Regions from separate parts of the Janthinobacterium sp. DSP2-3-3 genome, predicted to be linked through region 2. Evidence: predicted binding sites of a transcription regulator. Region 2 holds the regulator's gene; each other region holds the start of a gene.
The links. Region 2 encodes sigma-54, which starts transcription at its own class of promoters, with help from an activator protein. Its sites were predicted from a motif close to TGGCANGNAANCTGCTTT; they were not measured.
Positions count from the first base shown of each region.

Region 1: a site for sigma-54 is predicted at 2,192-2,209, ahead of ACP7DE_RS05390 (circularly permuted type 2 ATP-grasp protein). Genes of this name have one in related genera too.
Region 3: a site for sigma-54 is predicted at 3,166-3,183, ahead of ACP7DE_RS12600 (PEP-CTERM sorting domain-containing protein). Genes of this name have one in related genera too.
Region 4: a site for sigma-54 is predicted at 1,507-1,524, ahead of ACP7DE_RS27630 (beta-propeller fold lactonase family protein). Genes of this name have one in related genera too.

Region 1 covers NZ_JAFCWA010000002.1:298,492-304,110, forward strand. The annotation lists gene ACP7DE_RS05380 (hemerythrin domain-containing protein) at 3-512, shown strand; gene ACP7DE_RS05385 (sensor histidine kinase) at 856-2,007, shown strand; gene ACP7DE_RS05390 (circularly permuted type 2 ATP-grasp protein) at 2,245-3,699, shown strand; gene ACP7DE_RS05395 (alpha-E domain-containing protein) at 3,693-4,646, shown strand; gene ACP7DE_RS05400 (transglutaminase family protein) at 4,646-5,455, shown strand; gene ACP7DE_RS05405 (peptidase) at 5,547-5,619, shown strand, end outside.
Region 2 covers NZ_JAFCWA010000008.1:223,965-229,583, reverse strand. The annotation lists gene lptA (lipopolysaccharide transport periplasmic protein LptA) at 1-133, shown strand, start outside; gene lptB (LPS export ABC transporter ATP-binding protein) at 133-888, shown strand; gene ACP7DE_RS17705 (RNA polymerase factor sigma-54) at 893-2,371, shown strand; gene hpf (ribosome hibernation-promoting factor, HPF/YfiA family) at 2,441-2,800, shown strand; gene ACP7DE_RS17695 (enoyl-CoA hydratase/isomerase family protein) at 3,057-4,142, shown strand; gene rapZ (RNase adapter RapZ) at 4,143-5,006, opposite strand; gene hprK (HPr(Ser) kinase/phosphatase) at 5,226-5,619, opposite strand, start outside.
Region 3 covers NZ_JAFCWA010000005.1:289,267-294,885, forward strand. The annotation lists gene purU (formyltetrahydrofolate deformylase) at 1-184, opposite strand, end outside; gene ACP7DE_RS12585 (phasin family protein) at 531-1,043, shown strand; gene ACP7DE_RS12590 (KGG domain-containing protein) at 1,079-1,480, shown strand; gene ACP7DE_RS12595 (YgjP-like metallopeptidase domain-containing protein) at 1,641-2,153, shown strand; gene ACP7DE_RS12600 (PEP-CTERM sorting domain-containing protein) at 2,307-2,900, opposite strand; gene ACP7DE_RS12605 (TIGR00730 family Rossman fold protein) at 3,221-3,766, opposite strand; gene ACP7DE_RS12610 (hypothetical protein) at 3,778-4,551, opposite strand; gene ACP7DE_RS12615 (TetR/AcrR family transcriptional regulator) at 4,593-5,264, opposite strand; gene ACP7DE_RS12620 (phasin family protein) at 5,404-5,619, opposite strand, start outside.
Region 4 covers NZ_JAFCWA010000024.1:8,000-13,618, reverse strand. The annotation lists gene ACP7DE_RS27635 (TonB-dependent receptor family protein) at 1-1,384, opposite strand, end outside; gene ACP7DE_RS27630 (beta-propeller fold lactonase family protein) at 1,589-2,545, shown strand; gene adh (aldehyde dehydrogenase) at 2,879-4,399, shown strand; gene ACP7DE_RS27620 (DUF779 domain-containing protein) at 4,456-4,845, shown strand; gene ACP7DE_RS27615 (methanol/ethanol family PQQ-dependent dehydrogenase) at 4,895-5,619, shown strand, end outside.

The DNA.
Region 1 (5,619 bases), on a different contig from region 2:
TCATGCCTACGACATCGAAATCAACTGAAGCAGCCGCCACAGGCCGTAGCCCTAACACAACACAAGTAGACGCCATTGATCTTCTGGAACAGGATCACAAAAACGTCAAAGCCTTGTTCGAGCAATACGCAGGACTCAGCGACCGCTCACGCGCGAGCAAGAAAAAGCTGGCGACGCAAATCTGCCTGGAATTAACCAAGCACGCCACGGCAGAAGAGGAAATTTTCTATCCGGCCGTGCGCGAAGCGACTGGCGACGACGATCTGATGGATGAAGCAACGGTCGAGCATGCCTCGGCGAAAGATCTGATTGCGCAGATACTCTCGATGAATGCCGACGAGGATCTCTACGATGCCAAAGTCAAGGTACTGTCCGAGCAGATTGAGCACCACGTAGGTGAAGAGGAAGGCGAAATGTTTCCCAAGGCACGCAAAGCTAATCTTGACCTAGACGGTTTGGGCGCGGCAATCGCAGCGCGGAAAGCCGAAATCGAACTTCCGCTATTACAGTAACAGTCGTGATACGGCGGCGCGTCCTCACGCGCCGCTTTTTGCGTAGGCAACCCTCGCTTCCGCCCCCCTGTCCAGGCAAGGCGCGCGCATCGTTGATGCGCGCGAGATAACGCCCGTTCCCATCACATCTGGTACGCGCCGTCTCGTGCATCGACTGCGGACGCGCCACAGTACTTCTCGTCCCCTACCTGCCTGACCCCACGCGCGCCGATGGCTGAAGTCGGCGCGACGGGAGATATAACAGTGACGTAAAATAGTAACGCCAGCCTATGCAGCCCCCTCATTACGCGGCGGAGATCGCGCTGCATCCGTCTGGTGGCGACCAGCACAGGCTTTAATCAACATGAAAGTACAACAAATGAAACTCGCCGCATTTATTGACGCCAAAATGCCGCAAATTCTTGCAGAGTGGACTGCCTTCGCGAGGACAATCGAACCGAACTCCGCTCAGATGTCCGAACTGGCGCTCCGGGATCACGCCGAGGCGATTCTGCGTACCGTGGCACTCGATATCGAAACGAACCAAAGCAAGCAGCAGCAATTCGATAAGTCTCAGGGCAGCACAATGCCTGCGGCCGAGGAAGAAACCGCTGCCGCCATCCACGGTCGCCTGCGCCACGCAAGCAATTTTTCGCTGCTGCAGCTTAGCTCGGAGTTCCGAGCGCTGCGGGCAACCGTCTTGCGTCTGTGGTTGCCGGAAGTGAGTCAGATGTCGGCAACGAGTACGTATGAAATGGTGCGGTTTAACGAAGCGATCGACCAGGCGCTGGCCGAGTCCATCGTGACCTATTCGGCACGCGCAGACCGCACCAAAGATCTGTTTGTCGCCGTACTGAGCCATGACCTGCGCGCGCCCTTAGCCAATATCACAACTGCGGTGGACTTGTTGGCTCGGCAGGCGAGCATGTCGGAACACGCGATCAGCCTTGCCACAAAAGCCAAACGTAGCGCGATGCTGATGGGCGCGATGGTGACCGACCTGCTCGGATTTACGCGCCTGCAAATGGGAGCGACCTTGCCAGCCTCGCGCACGCGCATCGATGCGGACGAGGTATTTCAGGCAGCAGCGACCGACGCGCGCGCGATGTACCCTGCGAGCGCCATCATTTATCGGCCCAGCGGTAGCCTGGTCGGCGCCTTTGACGGCCTGCGGCTGCACCAGTTGACGACCAATCTTTTGATCAATGCAGCGCAATATTCGACCAAGGGCAAGGAGGTGGTGCTGGAAGCCGAGGGACTTGCCGAGACGATCGTCGTCAGGGTAAGCAACATCGGGCCGGTCATCGCGCCGGAGGCACTGAAAACAATTTTCCAACCGCTCGTTCAACTGAACCTGGATGCTGAACTGGATGCACGACCGAACACCAGTCTGGGTCTGGGCCTGTTTATCGCCCAAGAAGCTGCTTGGGTGCATGACGCGACGATCACGGTGAGTTCATCCGAATCCGTCGGCACCGTATTCACAGTGACGTTCCCGCGCACTGTCGCGCCGTGATGCCACTCTTCAGTCTCGATACGCACGCTGGACGCCGCTGAGGTCAAGCCGTCGATTGCCGGCCGTTCTTGCCGCCTCGCGCCCAACTCCCCAAGAACTGACACCGAATGCACCATAACGGTGCGGATGATGGATTGACGCTACAAAAATGGTCGTTTTTTACACACTTTCGCTGGCACCTCATTGGCACGCTTCCTGCTGAGCTATACGTAGACACGGCTCAAGGGAAATCACAACATGGCAAATTTTTTCAATGAAATGACTGCGGATGAAGTGGGTACGGACAGCAAGGTACGTGAACACTATCGTGAATTTGACAACTGGCTGGCGCAGCAATCCCCCGAGACCATCGCCCGCAAGCGGGCCGAAGCCGATCTGACGTTTCGCCGCGTCGGCATCACGTTTGCCGTCTACGGCGACGATGCCGGCACGGAACGTCTGATACCGTTCGACACCATCCCGCGCATCATCCCCGCCGCCGAATGGGCGCAGATGCAGACGGGCCTGGTGCAGCGCGTGCAAGCCTTGAACATGTTCATCCATGATATTTATCATGAGCAAAACATCATCAAGGCGGGCATCATCCCTGCCGAGCAAATCTACAAGAATACCCAGTATCGCCCGGAAATGCAGGGCATTGCCGTCGCCTCCGACATTTACGCGCACATCGCCGGTGTCGATATCGTGCGCGCGGGCCAGGGCGAATTCTATGTGCTGGAAGACAATCTGCGCGTGCCTTCCGGCGTGTCCTACATGCTGGAAGACCGCAAGATGATGATGCGGCTGTTCCCGGAACTGTTCGCCCGCAACCGCATCGCGCCCGTCGACCATTATCCGGACATGCTGCTCGACAACCTGCGCTCCGTCGCGCCCATGGGCGTGGATGACCCGACAGTCGTCGTCATGACGCCCGGCATGTACAACTCCGCCTACTTCGAACACGCCTTTTTAGCCCAACAAATGGGCGTGGAACTGGTCGAAGGCAAGGATTTGTTTGTCAACGACAATTCCGTCTACATGCGCACCACGCGCGGACCCAAGCGCGTTGACGTGATTTACCGCCGGGTCGATGACGATTTCCTCGACCCGCTGGCCTTCCGCTCCGACTCCTCGCTGGGCGTGCCGGGCCTGCTGTCCGTGTATCGCGCCGGCCGGGTGACGTTGGCGAACGCCATCGGCACGGGCGTGGCCGACGACAAGTCGATCTACCCGTTCGTGCCCGACATGATCAAATTCTACCTGTCGCAAGAGCCGATACTCAACAACGTGCCGACCTATCAGTGCCGCAAAGGGGCCGATTTGTCCTACGTGCTGGCGAACCTGGGGAAACTGGTGGTCAAGGAAGTGCATGGCGCGGGCGGCTATGGCATGCTGGTGGGGCCGGCGTCCAGCCGGGCGCAGATCGAGGATTTCCGCCAGCGCCTGCTGGCCAATCCCGCCGGCTACATCGCCCAGCCGACACTCGCCCTGTCCGCCTGCCCCACGTATGTCGAGGCCGGCATCGCGCCGCGCCACATCGATTTGCGTCCGTTTGTGCTGTCCGGCAAGACGATTTCCATGGTCCCGGGCGGCCTGACCCGCGTGGCTCTGGGCGAAGGCTCGCTGGTGGTCAATTCCTCGCAAGGCGGCGGCACCAAGGATACCTGGGTACTCGAAGCCACATCCGCTTTTGCAGGAGAGAAAACATGCTGAGCCGCACCGCCGATCATTTGTTCTGGATGGCCCGCTACACGGAGCGGGCGGAAAACACGGCGCGCATGCTCGACGTCAACATGCAAACGTCGATGCTGCCCCAGTCCGAGCAAGACGCCGAGCAGGGCTGGCGCGCCACCCTGGGCATTTCCGAGCTGCAAAGCGCGTACGACCACAAATATGGCCGCGATGGTCAATTTCACACGCGCGACGTGCTCGACTTCATGGTGCGCGACCCGAACAACCCCTCGTCCATCTTCGCCTGCCTGACGGGCGCGCGCGAAAACGCCCGCGCCGTGCGCGGTACTTTGACGACCGAAGTGTGGGAAATCCAGAACGCCACCTGGCTCGACATGCAGAAGCGTTTGAAAAGCAATTTACTGGAAACGGACCCCAGCCAGTTCTTCGAGTGGGTCAAGTACCGCTCGCATCTGTCGCGCGGCGTCACTTTAGGCACCATGCTCAAGGATGAAGCCATCCATTTCATCCGCCTCGGCACCTTCCTGGAGCGGGCCGACAACACGGCACGCATCCTCGACGTGAAGTTCCACGGCGCGCGCGATACGTCGAAAGACATCACCCAGCGCGACTTTTACTACTGGGCGGCCTTGCTGCGCTCCGTTTCCGGCTTTGAAATCTACCGCAAAGTCTACCGCGACGTGATCACCCCGGCACGGGTGGCGGAATTGCTGATGCTGCGCGGCGACATGCCACGGTCCTTGCTGGCCTGCATGGATGACGTGGTGGAAAACCTGAAACACGTCCGCAACGATGTCTCGGCCGATACGGAAAGGTTTGCCGGCAAGCTGCATGCGGAGCTAAAATTTGGCCATATCGACGACATCATGAAGGCGGGCTTGCACCTGACCCTGACCGAGTTTCTGGAAAACATTTATGACCTGGGCAACCGGGTCAGCCGCGACTTCCTCGTTCCCTTGGCGGCCTGATGCAACTTACTATCCGCCACGAAACCCATTACGCCTACAGCGCGCCGCTGGCCTACACCATCCAGCAACTGCACCTGACGCCGCGTATCGAGCCGCAGCAGCGCGCCCTGTCCTGGCAAATCACCACGCCGGGCCGGTGCCATGCCTACACGGATGCTTACGGCAATTTGTCGCACATGCTGACGATTAACGGCAGCCATCAATCGCTAAGCCTGGTGGCGCATGGCGTGGTGGAAACCATTTATCCGCACAAGGGACGGCTGAACTTGATCGATACCTTGTCGCCGCTGTTGTTTACCATGCCAACGTCCCTGACGCAGGCCAACCCGGCCATCCTGGAACTGGCGGCCGCCAGCTTGCCGGATCGGCGCGTGACGGCGGGCACCGGGTATTTGCTGCGCCTGGCCGAGCACATCGTCGGCAAGGTGGCCTATGAAAGCGGCGCCACCATGGTCACCACCACGGCCGGCGACGCCCTGGCCCTGGGGCGCGGCGTGTGCCAGGACCATGCGCATCTGTTCCTGGCCTGCTGCCACGCCTGGGGCATCCCGGCCCGTTATGTGTCCGGCTACATCGATCCGGGCACGACGGGCCACGCGGCCAGCCACGCCTGGGTCGACGCCTGGACGGAAGACACGGATTTCGCGGGCTGGGTCAGCATCGACGTGACGCACGCGCGGCTGATGACGGATGCGTATTGCCGCCTGGCCATCGGGCGCGACTACGATTCGGCCGCGCCCGTGCGCGGCGTGCGCCAGGGTGGCGGCACGGAAACATTGAGAGTCGATGTGCAGATCGTGCCAGTGTAAGCCGGCAGAAATGAGGCTGGCCGGGCCTTGCCAGCAGGTGGCATGGCCCGGCTGGTGTAGAATGCTTCCCCTTTTGACTTGATTTACGACGATGACTTATTGCATAGGCATGCGCCTCAACGAAGGCCTGGTCTTCCTGTCCGACTCCCGCACCAACGCCGGCG
Region 2 (5,619 bases):
GTTTGCGATGGAAAATTCCGACAGCGGCACCAGTACCGCGGATGGCGGCAGCGTGCGCATGGTGATCCAGCCGAAGACCAAGGCACCGGCGGCGGAGAAAGCGCCGGCCACGCCTGCGCCAGGAAAGAAATAATGGACAATACTCGTTGCGGCAGCACCCTGATCGTTCGCGGGCTGCAAAAAACCTATGGCAAGCGGCAAGTCGTGCATGATGTTTCGCTGCAAGTCGAATGCGGCGAAGTGGTCGGGCTATTGGGTCCGAACGGCGCCGGCAAGACCACCTCGTTCTACATGATCGTCGGCCTGGTGCCGTCGGACGGCGGCAGCATCGATATCAGCGGCGTGGACATTTCCCGCCTGCCGATCCACCGCCGCGCGCAGATGGGCCTGTCGTATCTGCCGCAGGAAGCATCCGTGTTTCGCAAGCTGACGGTGGAAGACAATATCCGCGCCGTGCTGGAAATCCAGACCGTCGAAGGCCGTCCCCTGAAGAAGGCCGAGATCGAGGAGCGCCTGGATAAATTGCTGGCCGACTTGCAGATTGAAAAGTTGCGCGAGAACCAGGCGCTGTCCCTGTCGGGCGGCGAGCGGCGCCGCGTGGAAATCGCCCGCGCGCTGGCCACCGACCCGCGTTTCGTGCTGCTCGACGAGCCGTTCGCCGGTGTCGACCCCATCGCCGTGATCGAGATCCAGCGTATCGTGCGCTTCTTGAAGGAGCGCAATATCGGCGTCCTCATCACCGATCATAATGTGCGCGAGACGCTGGGTATCTGCGACCGTGCCTACATTATTAACCAGGGCTCGGTGCTGGCGTCAGGACGCCCCGACGACATCATCGCGAACGAGTCGGTACGCCGGGTCTATCTGGGCGAACACTTCCGCATGTGAGCCAATGAAACAATCATTGCAGCTGCGCACTTCGCAGCACCTGGCACTGACGCCGCAGTTGCAGCAATCGATACGCCTGTTGCAATTGTCTACCCTGGAATTGCACCAGGAACTAGAGCAATTACTGACGGACAATCCCTTGCTCGAGCGCCTCGACGATCCGCTCGACCGTTCGCTGCGCCTGCTGTCCGATGGCGCCTTGAGTTCCACGGCCGCGCCGGCCGATGCACCGCCCCAGCCGCCAAGCCAGGAGGCGCCTGCAGCGCCGGCCGAAGCGGAGACCTTTGATGGCGAGGCTGGCGACAGCCCGGCCGCAGCGGATGGCGGCGACAGCGATTGGAGCGAGGCGAGCCGGGGCAAGGCGCCCGACGACGAAGATTCGCGCCCGCAACTTGAAGCCCATCACTGCACCCTGCGCGAACATTTGATGGAGCAGATGCGCGTGACGGTGCTCGAATTGCGCGACCGCGCGCTGGTCGAGCTGATCATTGACGCGCTCGACGACAATGGCTACCTGGAAGAGTCGCTCGACGACATCCTGGCACGCCTGCCGCAAGAGCTGGAAATCGACGCCGACGAGTTGCGCACGGCCTTGTCCCTGCTGCAAAGTTTCGATCCGCCCGGCGTGGGCGCGCGCAATGCGTCCGAATGCCTTGCCTTGCAAATCAAGCGTTTGCCGCATATCGCCATGGTGACGCGGCGCATGGCCCTCGTCATCGTGGAAAAGCATCTGGCCTGGTTTGCCCAGCGCGATTTCAACAAGCTGAAAAAAGCCCTTGATTGCGACGAGGAAGACTTGCGCGAAGCGCAGACCGTGATTCGCCAGTGCAATCCGCATCCGGGTGCCGTCTTCGCCTCAGATGTGTCCGATTACGTGGTGCCCGACGTCGTCGTCAAGCGCGCGCGCAATGGCTGGCAAGTCACCCTGAACAACGACGTCATGCCGCGCCTGCGCGTCAACGCCATGTACGCCAACTTGCTCAAGCAGGGCAAAGGTGAGGGCGCCATGGGCGCACAGTTGCAGGAAGCCAAGTGGCTGATCAAGAATATGCGCCAGCGCTTTGACACGATCTTGCGCGTGGCGCAGGCGATAGTAGAAAGACAAAAGAACTTTTTCTCGCATGGGGCCGTTGCCATGCGCCCCCTTGTGCTCCGTGAAATAGCTGATACACTGGGTTTACACGAGAGTACTATCTCGCGGGTAACAACTCAAAAGTACATGCTGACCCCGCATGGCATGTTTGAGTTGAAATATTTCTTTGGTAGCCACGTCGCCACCGAAGCGGGGGGCGAAGCGTCATCGACGGCGATACGGGCATTGATCGTGCAACTGACAGGAGCAGAAGACCCTAAAAATCCTTTATCCGACAGTAAGATTGCGGACATGCTGGGGGAACAAGGCATGGTGATTGCGCGACGTACTGTTGCCAAATACCGGGAAGCGTTGAAAATTCCGCCAGTGAGCCTGCGTAAGTGTTTGTAAGTTTTTTTCGGTTCCTCTGCGGGCCGGAGTCGATGGACCGCACGAACCCGATCATCTTTAGGAGTGTGTATGAATCTCACCATCAGCGGACATCATCTCGAAGTCACACCAGCCATCCGTGAATACGTACAAACGAAGCTGGAACGCGTGAAACGTCATTTCGATCAAGTCATCGATATTGCCGTGATTCTGACCGTGGATAACCTCAAAGAGAAAGAAAAACGTCAAAAGGCTGAAGTCAACCTGCGTCTGAGTGGCAAGACCGTCTACGTGGAAAGCCTGGGGCAAGACCTGTATGCCGCGATCGATACCCTGATCGACAAGTTGGACAGGCAAGTGATGAAGTACAAAACCAAAGTGCAAGGGCACGGTAAAGAGGCGATCAAGCATCTGCCAGACAACTCGGACGAAGAATTCGCCGCCGCCTAAGAACACCAAAAAACCTACTGCGCGTCGCGATTTGCGGCCTCCGATGCTTACTGTGCATATGCACAGCTCCGCTTCTCAGCCACAACTCACATCTGCTCGCTACGGTTTTCCCACGTGTTCTACGGCCTGCGACTTTGAACCGGTTGTGATCAACTAAGGGCGCACATTGCGCCCTTTTTTGCGCCCGGACCTGTCAAACGCAATATTCCCCTCGCAAGCGCTAGAATGTTCCCGTTCTCACTTTTTTCATTTTGCCATGAGCGACTTCGTCCAGACCTCCATTCGCAACCGCACGGGCCACATCGTGCTCGACCGCCCGAAAGCCTTGAATTCCTTGTCGCTGGACATGGTGCGCGCGCTGAGCGCGGCTTTGCTGGCCTGGCGCTACGATCCGCAGGTGGACGCCGTCGTGATCCGTTCCAGTAGTGAAAAAGCCCTGTGCGCCGGCGGCGACATCCGTTTCTTTTACGATGCGGGCCTGGCCACGCCGCAAGGCGGCAGTGCCCAACTGGAAGATTTCTTTACGGAAGAATACGCCTTAAATCATTTAATTCATTTCTATCCGAAACCGTATATCGCCGTGCTGGATGGCGTGGTGATGGGCGGCGGCATGGGCGTGGCGCAATCCGGGCCAGGCAACCGCCTGCGCATCGTCACGGGCCGCACGCGCATGGCCATGCCGGAAGTCAATATTGGCTTGTTCCCGGACGTGGGCGGCAGCTATTTTCTTTCCCGCCTGGCGGGCCAGCTGGGCCTGTACCTGGGCTTGACGGGTTTGACGATCAACGCGGCCGATGCCCTGTACACGGGCCTGGCCGATGTGTACCTGCCTGAGGCGCAGATGGGGGCGCTGTTGGACCTGTTCGAATCGACGCCGGGTGAGGCCTTGCCGGTGGCCATCAAGGCGCTGGCGGCACCGTTCCAGGCCGAGGCGGGCGCTTCTGTCTTGGCCGCGGCGCGCGCGGCGCTGGACCGCCATTTCGGCGCCCCTTCCGTTGCCGCCATCATGGCTTCGCTGGCGCAGGATGACAGCGTGTTCGCCAGCAAGGCCTTGGCGGCCATGCGTCTGCGTTCGCCGCTGATGATGTCGGTGACCCTGGAATTGCTGCAGCGGGGCGCCCACCTGGGTCTGGCCGATTGCCTGCGCATGGAGCGCACGGTGGTACGCCACAATTTCGAGCATGGCGAAGTGATCGAGGGCGTGCGCGCGCTGGTGGTCGACAAGGACAATGCGCCCCGCTGGAATCCATCCAGCCTGGACGAAGTCGATGCGGCCATGGTGGCGCGTTTCTTCGCTCCCGTCTGGCCGGCCGCCGCACATCCGCTTTACCGTCTGAATTAATTAAGAGCGCTCGCGGTGGCGCAGAACCACGCGCTCGTTGGGGCCGAAGTATTGCGCCAGCCGTTCCGCCATGTACACGGAGCGGTGCTGGCCGCCCGTGCAACCCAGGGCCACCGTCAGGTAGCTGCGGTTATCGGACTTGAATGACGGCAACCATTTCTCGATGAAGGCGCGGATGTCGGCCAGCAGTTCCAGCGCGCTCGGTTGTGCGTCGAGGAAGGCGATCACGGGCGCGTCGCGTCCGTCGAGCGGGCGCAGCGCCAAGTCGTAATAGGGATTCGGCAAGGCCCGCACGTCGAAGACGAAATCGGCGTCCAGCGGCACGCCCAGCTTGAAGGCGAACGATTCAAAGAACAGGGTCAGCGGGGCGCGTTCGGCGGCGACGATATCCTTGATCCAGGCGCGCAATTTGTTGGCGCTCAGTTCCGAGGTGTCGATCACATGGCCCAGCTGTTCAATGGCAGACAGGCGTTCGCGCTCTTCCGAGATGCATTCGATCAGGGTGCGGCGGCTGGCCGGATTCTGGTTCGGGCGCAATTCGTGCGACAACGGATGGCTGCGCCGCGTTTCGGAGAAACGCGCCACCAGTGAATGCGTGGTCGCCGTCAAAAACATGACCTTGACGTCGTGCCCTTGGTCGCGCAGCAGCGCCACATTGTGTGGCAGGCTGGTCAGCGACTCGGCACTGCGCGCATCGACGGCGACGGCCAGTTGTGGCGTCCCTTCGTCGAGCAGCGTTTGCACCAAACTGGGCAGCAAGGCCGGTGGCAGATTGTCGACACAATAATAGCCGGTATCTTCCAGCACATTGAGCGCGACGGATTTACCGGAGCCGGATATTCCGGTGATAAGGACGATATGCATACGCCGATCATACAATAAAGATCGGCGCTGCGCTCCCGAGGCAACTATCTTTACAAATTATTGCAATTTGGACTGGAGTGTTGGTTAAGCAAATGCTGGTGTCTTACCGAGCTCTCAATCCCCACTCATCGCCAAACGTTGGTGTCGCAGGGATTTCGGAGAGCGCTGCTCTCCGCCTGCGCAACGGTTCGCCCTTGCAAGGGTGAACTCCACTGCAGACTAGTCACCGCTCATAGCTAATCTCTGCCGCTCCATGAACTCCTGCAAGGTATCGATGCCGCGCAGTTGCAAAATCGTATTGCGCACGGCCGCTTCCAGCAGCACGGCGATGTTGCGGCCGGCGGCGACGGGGATGACAACCTTGCGCACGGGCAAGCCGAGTACGTCTTCCGTGGGGAACAGGAAGGGCAGGCGCTCGACTTCTTCTTCCAGCGCGTTGCGGCGCACCAGATGCACGATCAGTTTCAAGCGCATCTTGCGGCGCACGGCCGTTTCGCCAAAGATGGCCTTGATGTCGAGCAAGCCCAGGCCCCGCACTTCCAGCAGGTTTTGCAGCAGGGGCGGGCAGCGGCCTTCGATCATGTTCGGCGCGATGCGCGAGAATTCCACGGCG
Region 3 (5,619 bases), on a different contig from region 2:
CGCTGACGGCGCCGTCTTCCAGCGCGAAATGCACACGCATGAAGAACAGCTGCGATTCCTGGTCGCCGAACTGGGCGGAATCGAGGATATTGCAGCCGTGTTCGGCCAGGAAGCCGGACACGCGGTGCACGATGCCGCGCTGGTCCAGGCAAGACAGGGTCAGGATATATTCGGGATGCGTCATGGTCGCGGAATAAGGCAAAAAAAGGTGGGCTATGCTCGGCTCAGCCACGCGCGCCGGCCATCGGCTGCGCTGCCGCGAGCCGGCTATTGTCGCACGGCCGGGCCTGTAAGCCGGCATTTCCCACACAAGCTGCATGGCTGCCAGCGACGGCAAGCCGATTCCGGTTCATTTGATCTGGCGCAAAGTCATCGCGATTTCCCGCCTGCCAAGCGCCATTCTCGCGCCAAACCGGCATCCGGCGTGGAACCTGGCACGCCATCTGGCGTCTATCTCTTTGCTTGTTTCAGCACACGTCGCATCCGGTACACCGGGTGTTTCTCGGACCAGATTTTCATTGAGGTAGAACATGTTCACCAACAGTATCCCCCAAAGTCTCAGCCCCGCCCTGAAGTCCCACCTGGAGACCCAGTGCAATTTCGCCACAGAACTATCGCGCAAACTGTTCGATACGACGCAGCAATTGGGCGAGCTGCATCTGCGGCTGGCGCAAGACCTGCTACAGGAATGGAACAGCGCCAGCCAGCAACTGCTGTGCGCGCGCGACGCGGGCGAGTTCATGTCGCTGGCCGCTGCGCAGGTGCAGCCGGGCAGCAACAAGCTACGCCAGTACCAGCAGCAACTCGGCAACCTCGTCGCCAGCGCCCATGTCGAGATGAACCGCACGGCAGAGAACCACCTGCCCGAAGCCAGCCGTACAGCCGTGGCTTTCGCCGATGAAGTGGTACGCAAGACGGCCGAAGAAACGGAAAAAGCCACACAGCGCCAGCGTGAAATCATCGAAAAAATGCACGCCACGGGACGCCACGATGGTGCAGGCCGCAGCCACGAGACCGGCAAGCAATCCGATCAGGCGCATTGAGTATCTGATTCCCACTCGACAGCAAGGAGAGCGACATGGCTAACAGTAATGAGCAGGGCAAAGGCGCTGGCAACACCCAGAAAGCCAGCGAATCGGGCAACGCCAAAGGCACAAGCAAACGCGGTTTCGCCGCCATGAACGAAGAGCAGCAACGCGAAATTGCCAGCAAGGGCGGTCAGGCAGCCCATCAAAAGGGCACGGCGCATGAATTCGACTCGGAAGAGGCACGCCGGGCCGGGCAAAAAGGTGGTGAAGCCGTCAGCCGCAACCGCGAACACATGGCGGAAATCGGCAGGAAAGGTGGCGAAAGCCGACAATCGGCCCAGCGCGCCAATGAAAGCCGCAACAGTAGCACGGCACGCAGCGGCAGCGCCGAGCAGCAAGCCAAGGCGAGCCGGCAAGGCAGCAAGGACGAGGACGAGGACGACAGGGGCTAGGGCTAGGGCTAGGACTGACCAGGCTGACCTGCGCGCGCCGCTTGACGGTGGCACGGGGCGCGCGCAGGCGGCCCCGTGAAGGGTTGGCACAGCGCGGGGCGCAGCGGTATGGTACATTCTCGCCTTACTGACACCTCCGCGCCCCACCCCGCCCCCCCGCATGCAGCCATCCCTGAAATACCTGAGCGCCTATTCCGAACAAACGCAAGCGCAAGTGCAACAACTGATCGCGCAAGACAAGCTGGGCGAAGTCCTGTTAAAACGCTACCCGAACGCGCACGATGTGCGCAACGACAAAGCGCTGTACCAGTACGTGCAAGACTTGAAGAATGAATTCCTGCGCAATGCCGAGCCCATCAACAAGGTGGCATTCGACAGCAAGATCCATGTGATCCAGCATGCGTTGGGCTTGCATACCTCGATCTCGCGCGTGCAAGGCGGCAAGCTCAAGGCCAAGCATGAAATCCGCGTGGCCACCATGTTCAAGGAAGTGCCGCTTGAATTCCTGCGCATGATCGCCGTACACGAACTGGCGCATGTGAAAGAAAAGCAACATGACAAGGCGTTCTACAAGCTGTGCACGTATATGGAACCGCAATACCACCAGTACGAATTCGACGTGCGCCTGTACCTGACGCAGCTCGACCTGTCGGGCCAGCGCCTGTGGTCGTGACGCGCTCCTAACAGAAGCCCCCAGCAGTTGCACCGGGGGTTCTGTTTGCGTGCGCCAGCCTGTCAGCATAGCCACCTGGTAACACTGGCGGCTTCACGTATGCGCGTAGGCGCGTAGGCGCCGGCGTGGCCGGCACCCTGCTCAAGTTCAGGTTCAGGCGGCGTTCTTGCGGCGGCGCAGGAAGGCCAGCAGACCCAGTCCGCCCAGCAGCATGCCGTACGTGGCCGGTTCCGGCACGGCGCTCACACTGGCGGCGATATTATCGACCTGGAAGGTGTGCAAGGCGCCTTCCTTCCACGATGCCGACAACAGATTGTTGAAGCCCGTAAACGTGTAATCGCTGAAAGTATGGCTGCCATCGAGACTGAAGGTCTGGGTCACCGTGCCGCCGCCTACCTGACGGCCGATGAACGTCACGTCGTAGGAGCCAGGCAAGCTCACGAAGTCCGCCAGGCTGATCGAGCTCAGCGAGAAGGCTGCGCCGTCGGTGCGGCTCATGGTTGTTCTCGACAAGAATGTGGCACCAAGGCCCGCCGAACCCGCATAAGCAAAGTTGCTTTGATGCGCAGAACTCAACAGGCCCAAGAAGCTGCTGTCGAAATCGTAGCCGCCTTCGGAATAGGAGTTGAAGACGGAACCGAAGATGCCGGGGTGTTCCAGCGCATCGAAGCCGATGGTGGTGGTTTGTGCGTGGGCGCCGCCAGCGGCGAGAAGGGCGGCGACAGCGGTCGCGCGCAAGAGGGTCATAGGTTTCAAAATAGCATCCTTTCGAGATGATGAAGTAGCGTGGCTGTGGCAACTTGAAGCAGATCGGCACCTTTTTTTGGGAGTCTGTACAACACTCGTCGGTGTCCGATATTCCTAACTTTTGAACAATGCCAGTAGACCACACTCATGCATAAAATGCATTTTCATTTTCAAAAAAACATGCCAAATAGAAAATATTGTAGCTATATTTTTATTAATTGATTTGTTGAGCTTAATCAATTTTCCCGTGCAGAAATAAAAAAGCCATGCACTTTCCAGGGCATGGCTGTATTGCATTGCATTACATTGCATTGACGACGCTAGGGCGCGCACTCCTTCAGGCGCTGCACCAGCGCCGCAGGATCGGCTTCGGCGTTCAGGAAAGCCGCGTGCTGCGGGCGGATGAAGCCCTGCTCCCTGCCATTTTCCACGAAGGCCAGCAAGCCATCATAAAAACGGTCCACATTGAGCAAGCCGATGGGCTTGGCGTGCAAGCCCAGCTGGGCCCACGTGAGCATCTCGAACAACTCTTCCAGGGTGCCATAGCCGCCGGGCATGGCGATGAAGGCATCGGACAGGCTGGCCATCATCGCCTTGCGCTCATGCATGTCCTTCACGATGAACTGGCGCGTCAAGCCCGTGTGGCCCACTTCGCGCTCAACCAGCTGGGTGGGGATCACACCCGTTACCTCGCCGCCCAGGCGCAGCACTTCATCGGCGATCACGCCCATCAGGCCAACCTTGCCGCCGCCATACACCAGTGAAATATTTTCTGCCACCAGCACGCGCGCCAATTCACGCGCCGCCACGGCATAGTCCGGCGAGACGCCCGCGTTGGCGCCACAGTACACACATAAAGCCTTGATCACAGTAATCCTTATCCTTTCAATTCATCGATCGCCGCCTCGACCTCGAGGCGTTCCTTGGCGTCCAATGCCACGCAGTCGGCCGCCTTTTCATACAGGGCCAGCGCTTCCGCCAGCTTTTTCTTTCCGTCGAGCATGTTCAAAGCGCGCGCATATTCGCTGTGCGCCAGCGCCGAATAGGGCGTCAGGGCCAGCGCCGTCTTGAAATGCTGGTAGCCGTCTTCCTTGTTGGCGCCGTAGGTCAGGCTGCCGATCATGGCGCCGACCTTGTCGATAATTTCCGTATGATAAATCCCAAACGCGATATGCGCTTCCGCATGCATGGGCGCCACCGTCATCGTGCGGTCCAGGCTGTTGCGCACGCGCGCGCCCATGCCCTGCGCCAGTGCCTTGACGACGGACGTGCCCAGCGCGTAGCGGCCCAGGCTGTAGGCATGCCAGTAGTAGCCGGCCGGGTTGTCCGGCTGCTCGCTCTGCTGACGCTCGCAGCGCTCCGCCACTTCTTCGTACATGTCGAGTTTCTGGCTGTCGTTCACTTCCAGGTGCGTGGCGTAAATGCAGGTCGCCTTGTGCGCCACCGCATAGCCGGGCACGCCAACGGCCAGACCCAGCTTCGCGGCGCGCTCGAAGTCGCCCGCATGGAAGGCCAGCCAGGCCTGCACCAATGCAGAGTGCGTGGGCAAAGGCTCCACATCGCCCGCATGCAGGCGCGCCCAGGCCGCCTCCAGAGTGTGCGGCGTGTAGACATATGCCGCGTCCGGATAGGGAAATTGTTTCCAAGCCATACATGTCTCCTGTAATTAACGACATGGCGCCAGCAGCCGCGTCAGTCATTCTTGAGTTTGGTCACATACTCTTCCGACAGTTTGCGAAACAGCAAATGCGTTTCATTGCGTAAATACGGTCCGATCAGGGACAGCACCTGGTAGCAGCCACGCGCCAGCGCATCGGACATCGATTGCTGCTCGCTGTACTTGCGCGGGTTGCGCACATATTCATACGACAGCCAGTAGGTGGCAACGACCACCATATTCGTCGCCATCGCAGCGACTTCCATGTCCGACGCTTCGAGCGACTGTTCGCTGCGCAAATCTTCGCACAGCTGCGTGGCCACCTTGATCTTGTGCGCCAGGATCAGCTTGAAGTGCAGTTCCAGCTTGCGGTTGCGCGACAGCAAATCATTGAGGTCGCGATAGAAAAAGCGGTAGCGCCAGATCAGTTCGAACATCAGGTGCAAATACAGCCAGACATCCTCGATATTCGAACGGCGCCCGTCAGGCACGGTCAGGATGCGTTCGATTTCCGCCTCGAACTGGACGAAGATCGAATTGACGATGTCGTCCTTGTTACGGAAGTGGTAATACAGATTTCCCGGCGAAATGTTCATCTCTTCCGCAATCACGGTCGTCGTGATATTCGGCTCACCAAACTCATTGAACAGGCGCAGCGACAACTCCAGGATGCGTTCGCGGGTACGGCGTGGTGCTTTTTGTAGCATGGCGGGCAATCTCTCTGTGTTCTGCCGCAAGCATACCACCTAAGATAGCCGTAATGAAACACTCGGCCCCACGGCGCCGGCGAAAAACGCAAGCAAAAAAAAAGCCTGCGCGAGCAGGCTGGAGGCATGCTGCACCAACTCAGGCCGGCGCCGCTTTTTTCTTCGCCGCCGCGCTCGCAGCAGGCTTGCTCACTGGCTTGCTCGCTGAATTGCTCACTGGCTTGGCTGCGGCGCGCGGCGCGGCCCTGGCTACCGGCTTGGCCGGTGACCTGGCGACGGCTGCTTTCGGCGCGGCTTTCGGCGCCGCCTTCACGGCGGGCTTAGCCACAGCCTTCGGTTTGGGCGCCGGCGCGGC
Region 4 (5,619 bases), on a different contig from region 2:
ATTCCAGGCTGCCGCTGTCATCGCCATTGCCGAGGAAATGGTCGTCGACCGCCACTTTCATTTTGCTGTAGCGCACACCTGCGCTGAGCAGCCATGGTCCGCTTTGCCATTCCATCTGGATATAAGGATCGAGGCTGGAGACGACATCTTGCTCGTCGCGGCGCAGCTTGCCTTTTACGCCAAAGCTATTGCCGATGAAGTTCTCATAGCCGGTGCGGTCATCGCTGGAGCGGCCATAGTCGATGCCGATGGTGGTGCTCAGCTTGCCGCCGGCCAGCTGGTTCACGTGCAGCCAGTTGGTATCGATACCATAGAACTGGCGCTGGAAGTCGACCACGCCGCCTGAATGCTTAAGTAGACCATCCACTTTGGTATTTTGGAATGCCTTATTAAATGCCTGGTACTGGATCACCTCGCGGTTGCCGCCATACGCCATCACATGCAGGCGGTCATCGCCGAACGCCTGTTCATAGGTGGTACCGATTTGCTGGTGGTCGATGCTCTTGCGCGTGTTGTAGCGTTCGGCCAGGGTGCGCTTCGGGTTTTGCGTATCGCTCGCGTCGATTTCACCGGCGCGCGGGTCGCGGGAAAACGTGGGCCAGGTGAGGCCCAGCGGATCTTGCGTATTGCCCTGGTGCAGGCTGTTGGCGACGATGGTCAGCTTGCTGTCTGCAGTGGGCTTGACGGTGATCTTGCCGAAAGCCTGTTCACGCGTGGCGGTGCTGTGGTTGCGGAAGCCATCCGTGCGGAAGCGCGAACCGTTGAGCACGTAGCCGATGCCGCCTGCCTGGCCTTGCGCCGTCAGGTCCACCTTGCTGGTGCCGTAGCTGCCGCCCGTCACGTTCAGTTCCACGGATGGGGGATGTTGGCCATCCCTGGAAAACAGCTGGATCACGCCGCCCGAGTGGTTGCCGTAGATGGCAGAAAACGGTCCGCGCAGCACTTCGATGCGCTCGGCCGTATCGAGGTTGAAGGTGGCGGCCTGGCCTTGGCCGTCGGGCATGCTGGCAGGAATGCCATCGCTGATCAGTTTGACGCCGCGCACGCCGAAGGCCGAGCGGGCGCCGAAGCCGCGCGACGAGATTTGCAAGTCTTGCGCATAGTTCTGACGGTTCTGCACGACCAGGCCCGGCACGGCGGCCAGCGCTTCCGACGCGTTGACGCGGATTTGTCCATCCTGGATGCGGGCGCTGTCGACGACGTCGATGGAAGCCGGCACTTCCTGGCTGGGGTGGGCGATGCGGCTGCCGCTGACGACCACTGTGTCCATGAGTTGCCCGTTGGCCAAGTCAGCGGCCTCGGCGGCGAAGATGTGGGGGGCGAGGGTGGCGCTGCCGGCGACAAACAGACTGGCAATGGTGTTCAGGCGGAAACGATGCTGCATGCGGATTCTCCAAATGAATAAAAGCCGGCTTGAGCGGCGTGTGCGGCACAGGTCTGCCTAGTCTTATCAAGCAATATGCCTGCCATGTCTCCATTGGTGGGCTGAAATTATACGCTTGTCAGTGGCACGGCGTTTGCATGCAGCAATGGTCAGATGCGCCGATACCGCGCGCTTTTCCCTCGTTTTGCCATTGAAAAGGTGATTATGCCCAACTTCTTCTCGCGCTTGCGCCAGGTGTGCTGGCTGTTGCCTGCGCTCGCCAGCAGCGCCATCCAAGCCGCTCCGTTTGCCTATGTGCCCAATGAAAAATCGGGCACCCTGAGCGTGATCGACACGGCTACCGACCAGGTGGTGCGCCAGATCGCCGCCGGCACGCGTCCTCGCGGCATCGCCGCCGACCCCACCGGACGCCAATTGTTTGTCACGGATGCCGCCAGCAGCACCTTGTTGCTGATCGATAACGCTGGCGGCACGCCCGTGCACAGCGTGGCGCTGGGCAAGTCGCCCGAGGGCGTCAGTGCTTCCCAGGACGGTCACTACGTGGCCGTGGCCGTCGAGGAAAACAATAGCGTGGCCTTGCTCGATGGTCAGACGGGCACATTGCTGGCCGACATCAAGGTGCAAGGGCGCAATCCGGAACATGCCGTCTTCAGCCCCGATGGGCGCTGGCTGCTGGTCAGTGCAGAAGAGGCTGAGCAAGTCGATGTCATTGATGTGGCGCAACGCCGCCAAGTGGCTTCCATTGCCGTGGGCTTGCGTCCACGCGGCATCGGTTTCAGTCCGGACTCGGGCCGCGCCTACGTGGCGTGCGAACTGGTCAATGCCGTCTACGTGATCGACATGACCGCGCGCAAGGCGATTGCCACTATTCCAGCGGGCAAGAATGCCAACGGCATCGCCGTCCATCCCAGTGGCAAGCAGCTGTATGTTTCGAATGGCACGGATGGCACGGTGATGGTGATCGACACGATCAGCAACAAGGTGACGGCAAGCATAGCCGTCGGCAAGCGCCCGTGGAACATGGCCATCACGCCCGACGGCGCCAAGCTGTACGTGGCCAATGGCCGCTCGAACAGTGTTTCCGTCATCGACACGGCCAGTGCGCGCAAGGTGGCCGATATTGCCGTGGGTGAATTGCCATGGGGCGTGGTGATTCGCTAGCGGCACAGCAAAGGTGTTACAGACTGGTACACCTGTTCCATTGTGCAGCGGCGCAGGGAACGGACGGCGCTGGCCCGAATTGGAACAGGATAGTCTTGCCTTGTTCAAAACGCACACACAGTCCCCTGGGCTGAACGACCGGCGTGCGGTGGCGATCAAGCGCATCGATCTGGCCGCCATGCCCTTGTAACAAGGGTAAAACCGGCTAAGTTGGTAGTGGGACGGCGAGCTGGCACGGCATTTGCGGAAGACTCCGTGTACTCACCCCATCTGTAACAGACGTTTGATTTTAATTAAATCAATTCCATTCTAATTAACCTGATAGAGGACGACATGAATCTCGCAGACATCAGCAAACTGGGCGTAGCCAACCCCTTCAAACAACGCTATGACAATTACATCGGCGGCAAGTTCGTTGCACCAGTAAAAGGTGAATATTTTCCCAACATCACACCGATCACCGGTTTGCCGTTTTGCGAAATCGCCCGTTCCACGGCGGAAGACGTCGAGCTGGCGCTGGATGCCGCGCATGCCGCCAAGGATGCCTGGGGCAAGACTTCACCTGCCGAGCGCGCCAATATCCTAAACCGCATCGCCGACCGCATCGAACAGAACCTGAGCCTGATCGCCACGGCGGAAACCATCGATAACGGCAAGCCGATCCGTGAAACGATGAATGCCGACATTCCGCTGGCCATCGACCATTTCCGTTACTTTGCCGGCTGCATCCGCGCCCAGGAAGGTTCCGTCGCGCAAATCGATGCGGAAACGTATGCCTATCACTACCATGAGCCGCTGGGCGTCGTGGGCCAGATCATTCCATGGAATTTCCCGATTCTGATGGCCGTGTGGAAACTGGCGCCAGCCCTGGCCGCCGGCAATTGCGTCGTCTTGAAACCGGCCGAGCAAACCCCCGCCTCCATCATGGTGTTGATCGAACTGATCGGCGACCTGCTGCCACCGGGGGTGTTGAACATCATCAACGGTTTTGGCCTGGAAGCGGGCAAGCCGCTGGCGTCGAGCAAGCGCATCGCCAAGATCGCCTTTACGGGTGAAACGGGCACGGGCCGTTTGATCATGGGTTACGCGGCGCAAAACCTGATTCCCGTCACCCTGGAGCTGGGCGGCAAGTCGCCGAACATCTTCTTTGAAGACGTGATGGATGCCGATGATGATTATTTCGATAAGTGCCTGGAAGGCTTCACCATGTTTGCGCTGAATCAAGGCGAGGTGTGCACCTGTCCATCGCGCGTGCTGATCCAGGAATCGATCTACGAAAAATTCATCGAACGGGCCTTGAAGCGCGTGGCCGCCATCAAGCAGGGCAACCCGCTCGATGCCAGCACCATGATCGGCGCGCAGGCGTCGCAGGAGCAGCTGGAAAAAATCCTGTCCTACCTCGACATTGGCCGTCAGGAAGGCGCCGAAGTGCTGGCTGGCGGCGAGCGCCACACGCAGGCGGGCGACCTGGAGGGCGGTTACTACGTGCGTCCAACGGTGTTCAAGGGCCACAACAAGATGCGCATCTTCCAGGAAGAGATTTTCGGGCCAGTCGTGTCTGTGACCACCTTCAAGGATGAGGCCGAAGCGCTGGCGATTGCCAACGATACCTTGTACGGCCTGGGTGCCGGCTTGTGGACGCGTGACGGTTCGCGCGCCTTCCGCATGGGCCGCGCCATCCAGGCGGGCCGCGTGTGGACCAATTGCTACCACCTGTATCCAGCCCACGCCGCGTTCGGCGGCTACAAGCAGTCGGGTATTGGCCGCGAAAACCACAAGATGATGCTTGACCACTACCAGCAAACGAAGAATTTGCTGGTGAGCTATAGCCCGAAAGCGCTGGGCTTCTTCTAAACCGGCAACAGGCACCGCACCTGTCTATCCAGGTGCGGCGCGCAGAAAGGGATGCCATGAGTGCAGCAATTGCCCGGGTGGTCGCCACCGATGCGGCGCTGGAAATGATGGACAAGTTGCGCCAGCGTCACGGCCCGCTGATGTTTTTCCAGTCGGGTGGCTGCTGCGACGGCAGTGCGCCCATGTGCTACGCGCTGGGCGAGTTCGATGTCAGTGATACCGATATTTATCTCGGCAATTTGAATGGCACACCGTTTTACATGGGGCTCGAGCAATTCGAGTACTGGGAGCATACCCAGTTGATTATCGATGTGGTCGATGGCAATGGCGGCATGTTTTCACTCGACAACGGCACGGGCAAGCGCTTCCTGACACGCTCGCGCCTGTTCACCGATGAAGAGTGCGCGCTATTGCATGCCCAGCCGCATGAGCACCGCAAGACCTGATACACACATACTAATAAAACAGAGGGAGATGATTGTGCAGAAAAAAATCATGGGGATACTCGTCGGTTTGGGTTTTGCTACGCTGGCCCAGGCGGCCGACGTGGGCAATGTCACCAATGCCATGCTCGACAGTACTGCGAAGAATCCGGCCAGCGTCTTGTCGTTTGGCATGGGCACGCAGGGCCAGCGCTATTCGCCGTTGACGCAGATCAATGACAAGACCGTGGCCAAGCTGGTGCCGGCCTGGTCGTTCTCGTTTGGCGGCGAAAAACAGCGGGGCCAGGAATCGCAGCCATTGATTCATAACGGCAAGATGTTCGTCACAGCATCGTATTCGCGCATCTTTGCCGTTGACTTGAAAACGGGCGCCAAGCTGTGGAAATATGAGCATCGCTTGCCGGACGGCATCATGCCGTGCTGCGACGTGGTCAACCGCGGTGCCGCCCTGTACGGCAATTTGGTGATTTTCGGCACGCTCGACGCCTACTTGGTAGCGCTGGACCAGAATACGGGCAAGATCGTCTGGAAGGAAAAGGTCGACGATTATGCGGCCGGTTACTCGATGACGGCCGCGCCGCTGATCGCCGAAGGCTTGTTGCTGACGGGCGTGTCGGGCGGCGAATTCGGCATCGTGGGCCGGGTCGAGGCGCGCAACCCGATGACGGGCGACCTGGTGTGGAGCCGTCCTACCGTGGAAGGCCATATGGGCCACCGCTACGACAAGGATGGCAAGGCCATCGATAACGGCGTATCTGGCACCGTGAACAAAACCTG